Regions from separate parts of the Exiguobacterium sp. NPDC077395 genome, predicted to be linked through region 1. Evidence: a T-box and tRNA genes for the amino acid it is inferred to sense, from the RefSeq annotation. Region 1 holds a T-box; the other holds one or more tRNA genes.
What was found. A T-box is a leader RNA that pairs with one kind of tRNA and senses whether it is charged. The one in region 1 lies ahead of argS (arginine--tRNA ligase), so its partner is inferred to be a tRNA-Arg.

Region 2: it has a tRNA-Arg gene. The T-box ahead of argS (arginine--tRNA ligase) is inferred to sense a tRNA for this amino acid. The anticodon was not compared.

What each region holds. Positions count from the first base shown of each region.
Region 1 is NZ_JBNNHU010000002.1:276,965-280,132, reverse strand. Features, by position in the region: gene argS (arginine--tRNA ligase) at 1-1,182, opposite strand, end outside; T-box leader at 1,241-1,452, opposite strand; gene ACQKD4_RS11880 (GGDEF domain-containing protein) at 1,607-3,168, shown strand, end outside.
Region 2 is NZ_JBNNHU010000001.1:677,282-680,449, forward strand. Features, by position in the region: gene ACQKD4_RS03490 (hypothetical protein) at 1-415, shown strand, start outside; gene ACQKD4_RS03495 (MerR family transcriptional regulator) at 470-1,165, shown strand; gene clpP (ATP-dependent Clp endopeptidase proteolytic subunit ClpP) at 1,209-1,784, opposite strand; tRNA gene ACQKD4_RS03505 (tRNA-Arg) at 1,936-2,008, opposite strand; gene ACQKD4_RS03510 (Fis family transcriptional regulator) at 2,127-3,168, shown strand, end outside.

The DNA.
Region 1 (3,168 bases):
CGCTTGTGCTTTTTCAATTGCTTCTTTCAACACTTCCTCAAGAAGAACGATGCGCCCTTTACGTGTCGACATCTTCTTCCCTTCTTGCAAGATCAAGCCGAACGGTACGTGATGCATGCCATCGACGAAGTCGTAGCCGAGCTTACGAAGAACCGAGAAGAGTTGTTTGAAGTGAAGCGCCTGTTCGCCACCGACGACATAGTTTGCTTGCACGAAGTTGTACGTTTCGTAGCGATAGATCGCTGCTGCCAAGTCACGTGTCGCGTACAATGTCGCGCCATCTTTCTTCTTGATTAAGCATGGTGGCAAATTCTCTTCTTCGAGCGAGACGACCATCGCGCCTTCACTTTCGACTAAGAGATTTTTTTCTTCGAGCATCTCGACGACGCGTCCCATCTTATCATTGTAGAACGCCTCACCGTTGAAGCTCTCGAATTTCACACCGAGGAGGTCGTATACTTTTTGGAACTCTTTAAGTGACTCGTCACGGAACCATTGCCAAAGCTCAGTCGCTTCTACGTCGCCATCCTCAAGCTTCTTGAACCACGCGCGACCTTCGTCTTCGAGTTCCGGCTGTGTCTTCGCTTCTTCGTGGAAGTGAACATATAATTTCAAGAGTTCTGCGATTGGATTGGCGCGTACCGCTTCCTCATCGCCCCACTTTTTGTATGCGACCATCAATTTCCCGAACTGTGTGCCCCAGTCTCCAAGGTGGTTGACACCGACAACATCATATCCGTTTTTGCGTGCGATTTGGTTGATCGCATTCCCGATCACCGTCGAACGTAAGTGACCCATCGAGAACGGCTTGGCAATGTTTGGTGACGAGAAGTCCGTCACAATCGTTTCATTGCGTGTTGCATGTGTCGCGTACTCTGACTTCTCATCGAGTACCGTGTTGATGATTTCTTTTGACACGACGTCACGGCTCAAGAACACGTTGACGTAAGGTCCTGCCGCCTCGACTTTTGTGAACAGTTCATCATTCAAGTCGTTTGCGATATCTGTCGCAATCATGACAGGTGCTTTACGATAAGCTTTCGCCAATTGGAAACATGGGAACGCGAGGTCACCGTGTGCCTCGTGTTTTGGCTTCTCAATCAATGCTTCAATCTGGTCAATCGTGAGCTCGTCTCCGATGACACGTGATAACGCTTCTGCGTACTTGCGTTCATAACTCATTTGTATGTCCTCCTTCTTCGTATCACAACTCATAAAAAAAACGCCCTTTGCATAGATGCAAAGAGACGGGAATTCCCGCGGTACCACTCTTCTTGCCTGCATGATGCAGACCGCTTTATGGTGATAACGGTTCCCTCCGGCTATGCCTACTCTCGTTTCGGATAGCATCTCAAAAGTGCGTTTCGCGACGTTTGTCAGCCTGGGCTCTCACCAATCCCCAGGTCGCTTTGTTGACTAAACCATCGTTACTCTCTTTTTCATCGACATTCGTCTATGCGGTTGAAAAGCAATTTCATTATAGAGGATATTCCGTGTATACTCAATGCTAGAATTCAAGCATCATTGGACAGAAGCAGGACTCACACGAAATCGTGACGAATCATTACTATTAGATCTTGAAATGTCCCATGCTAGGAGGGAACGCATGAACCACTTTCGTAAGATGTCCGTGCTCGGTTGGAGTATATGGAGTGCCTTATTCATCTTCACCATCGCATTATTTGCATTGGATGTCCTACACGCCCCGACGATTGATCCATTGTCGTTTATTTTAATTTCATTATTGGTCATCATTTTTCAACTCGACTCGATCGAAGTCAAAGGTGTGTACTTCACTTTTTCTGAAAGTATCGTCTTAATTTTATTTTTATTCTTTGGATTTGAAACAGCACTCATCGTCAACCAAATCGGGTTGTTCGTCTTTCAATTCGCCAACTTGAAACCGAAAGTTGCTATTCGCCGCTTCCGCTTCACGTATCCGTGGAATGCCATTACGGCGTACTTAGAGATTGTCATCCCGGCAGCGGTTTATCTCGCCCTCGGTGGGGAGACTGGTCTCGACTTTTATTCGCAAGATTCGTTCGTGCCGCTTGCCGGACTGTTCCTTGCCATCTTCTTAAACACGGTATTCCAAAAATATCAGGTGAAATGGTGGTTCCGCGTCGACATCGCATTAAGCGACTTTATGAAGATTGCCTTCTATACGTACGTCGTCAGTTTGATTTTCATCTTAGCGGCAGCGTTTTTCCGAGAGACCAACTTACTCGTCGTCAGTAGCATCGCCGCTGCGTTGACATTCTTTATTAAACGTCTCCTCATTCAAAAAGAGCGACAAGATGCATTCAAATCTTTGATTGAGCAATACGATGAAGCGAAAGAGGCCGTTTCCTTGTCACAGAGCGAGGCGCAAGCCATCGAAGTATTTTTAAGTCAATGCGAACAGCTGAATCATTATGATGAAGGGTATGTCGAGTTTAAATTGTTTGAACGCACCCTGTACTTTGATTTAAAGACGCGACAGCCCATCGATCGACCCATCGTCTTTACGTTGCTTGACATGAGTCAGCCAATCGAGCAAGTCCTCGACTATGAGATGCGCTTTGAATGGGATACTTCCCTTTCTGATGCTTTCCACGACGATTACCACAGCTTCGTTTCTGTTCGTTCGGAGGAAATCGAAGAGATTCGCACCTGGATTGTTATGATGGGAGAACCTGTATACGGTTATCCAAAGATTATTCAGCACGAAATCATCAAATTGTTAAAATCGTTCAACCGAACCATTAGCCGTTGTCACGAACGGGACCGCCTCTATACCGAGAGTCGGACGGACAGTTTAACGCTTCTTGCTAATGCGCGTGCATTTTATGAATATGGCATTCAACAAATATCCGATATGTCGGTATATCCTATATCGGTTGCCATGCTCGATATTGATTTTTTCAAAAAGATTAACGATACGTACGGTCATCAGGTCGGGGACCATGTCTTACAAGAGTTCGGACGACGAATCCGTCAAGTGCTCCGTCCAGACGACTTTGCTGCACGTTATGGTGGCGAAGAATTTATTTTATTGCTCAATCATTGTGATATGCACCAAGCGATTGAAATCACGGAGCGGATTCGCCATCAAATCGAAGCGAAACCGTTTCATGTTGACCACCATGAGATTTCTGTCACCGCCTCCATCGGGGTCGACACAATTGA
Region 2 (3,168 bases), on a different contig from region 1:
ATTGATTGGGTTACTTGTCGGTGTAGGGGTGATTTATGTCGCCGTGTCTTGGTTCGGTGATGGGGACGACCCCGTCAAACCGCCGCTCCCGACGGTTCGTGTCGGTTCGGTGACAGCGGAAGTAGAACAATCAACGTATTGTTGGGAAGCTGGCAGTCGTGCGACGTGCGCCGACTATGGCTTGCCGGAAGCGGATGACCTACAACTCATCACGGTCAAACCGGGTGACGCGATTGACGTTGTCTATTATGCCGACCCGATGGAATCGAGTTTCTTTCAGATTGAGGACGGAGAGCTCGTCCCGGCTGAACCGGTCGTACCAGACGAACCCGGCATTTATCTATACGAGGTCGGCGGGGAATGGACGCAGGGCGACAGTCGATACGTGTTCGGTGTTAGGGTACCCGAAAACTAATGGTTGACCTGCCTCTTAGGGACGGCTGTACAGTGAAGATAGGAGGTGGGAACAGTGATTCCGATTGGAAGAGTGGCGCATGTGACCGGATTGTCGGTCAAAGCCATCAAATTTTACGAAGGGCGCGGGTTGATTCGACCGACACGATCGGGCAACCAGTATCGGATGTACGGGATGGAAGAGATTCGACGCTTGAGTGAAATTAAACGATTACGTCAAATCGGGCTCAGTTTAGAACAGATTCAGTCTGGACAGTCTGTTGAGACGTTGCTTGAAACACGGTTATGTGAAGTTAGGACGGAAATTGAACAGCTTCACCGAATCGAAGGACAGATTCGGTCGATGCAGTCAGGAGGGAATGACATGAACATTCGATACGAAACATTGCGTGAACCGATTACAGTCTACGGATACGCGAGTACGTTAGAGGACATCCCGCGCGTGTGGGAGAGGCTCCAACCGGAATTGACGACGGACGAGTCATACGGCATCTGCCTCCCGCATGAGAACGGGTATGTGGCTGGCATGACGAAGTCCGTGAGTGGGGAAGAGGCGCGACAAGTCGAATTGACCGAGGGGAACTATATCGTCGCGACAGTCGAAGGGGGCATCCCGATGATTCCTACGACATACGAGCAACTGTTGAACGTTCCGGACGTGACGCTCCGTGATGCGGTCGACTTTGAACGCTACATTCACGGTCAGGCAGGGGCGGATGACATAATCGAAGTCTGGATGCCCATCGAATAGAAAAAGACGTTTCCCGATTGATTGGGAAACGTCTTTTGTATGATTAGCGAGTCATGACTTTGTCGATGAGACCGTAGTCTTTCGCTTGGTCAGCTGCCATGAAGTAGTCACGCTCTGTGTCGCGCTCGATGACTTCAAGTGGCTGTCCAGTGTTCTCTGCCATGATTTGGTTCAATTTCTCACGCATTTTAATGATACGTTCTGCGTGAATCTTAATGTCTGACGCTTGGCCTTGTGTGCCGCCGAGCGGTTGGTGAATCATGATTTCCGCGTTCGGAAGTGCGAAGCGTTTTCCTTTTTCACCGGCTTGGAGCAAGAAGGCACCCATCGATGCAGCCATTCCGATACAAATCGTCGACACGTTCGGCTTGATGAAGTTCATCGTGTCGTAAATCGCCATACCCGCTGTGATCGAACCACCTGGGCTGTTGATGTAGAGCGAGATGTCCTTTTCTGGATCCTCAGCTGCGAGGAAGAGAAGCTGTGCGACGATTGAGTTCGCGACGTTGTCGTCAATCGCACTTCCGAGAAGGATGATACGGTCTTTGAGCAAGCGTGAGTAGATGTCGTACGCGCGCTCCCCACGGCCTGTCTGTTCGATAACTGTTGGAATTAACATTGAATCTGCCTCCTTTATGTAGGTTGTAAGTTCATCATACCTGTATAGTCAATGTTGGTCAAACGATAGTCATCGTTTTTCATCTATTCCACGATTTTCGCGTCCTGAAACGAAAAAGAGGCCAGGCAATCTGCCTGACCTCTACATCTGATACACCCGGAGAGATTCGAACTCCCGACACCTGGCACCGGAAACCAGTGCTCTATCCCCTGAGCTACGGGTGCATATGTGTGACACGAATTTATTATACATTTGTTTTATTGAAAAAGCAATCCTGTTCATTATCCTTTTTTGAGCGCGAGCGGAGCGGGTTCGTTACAATAGAGAAGAGGGGGGAGAACGATGCAACGGCAAGAACAAAAACAGGTACAACAGCAACAGATGACGCAAGACCTTGTGCAACGGCTACCGGTGCTCGAGGCGGACCGTCTCGCGCTCTCGTATCGTCTCGCACGTCTGGCGCGCCATAATCCAAACATTCATATCGGGAGTGGGGATCTCGGATGGGTCGCGGATGCGGCGAGCGCGTTCGAAGAGAAGCTGTTCACCCAGATTCGCGAAGGAAGCGGTAGCGAGTCGGAGAAAGAGCTGAGACGGCAGCTCGTCCTGTTGCTAGACCATCGAGGATTATTGCCGGATACGAATGATGTGTTGGCGGAACGGTTTGGTGTCGACGTGACTCAAATCGAACAGGCGAGACAGGCACTCTTATTTCTTGAGCCGACGGGAATCGGGGCGAAGACGGAACGAGAGTGTCAGTATCGGCATGCGATTGAACATGAGGACCCGCGCGTCGTCGATGTATTTGATGCGATCGAGAGTGGCGTGAGCCAAAAACAGATGGCGAGCGTACTCGCGATTTCAGATGAAGAGCTCGCCCGTTTAGAGCGAATTGTCGCAACACTACCAAAACGTCCTTTATTATATGAAGAAACGGGTCACGTCTTCCCCGAAGTCGAAGTGCGTTACGAAGATGGAAAACTTGTCACGACGTGGCTCAGCCCGGAACTTGACGCGACGAAAGTCGGCAATGACCGTGAGGCAAAATGGTGGATGACGTCCCTTGCGATGCGGAACGAGACGTTACGTGAGATATGGGCTGTCATCGCGTCACGTCAGACCGAGTGGCTGAAAGGAGAACTTGTCCTCAATCCGCTGACCCGTCGGACCGTCGCACAACAAATCGGCAAGCACGAATCAACAGTCGGACGTGCCATTCAAGGGAAGTTTGCGAAGACCGAAGGCGGGATCATGGAATGGAAACACTTTTTCGTAAGGTCGACGAGTCATGGACATTCACCGTTCATGATTAAGCGGACGCTCGCAGAACTGATTCAACGGGAGAAAGCCCCGCAAAGTGATCAGGCACTGGCGGACGAACTCG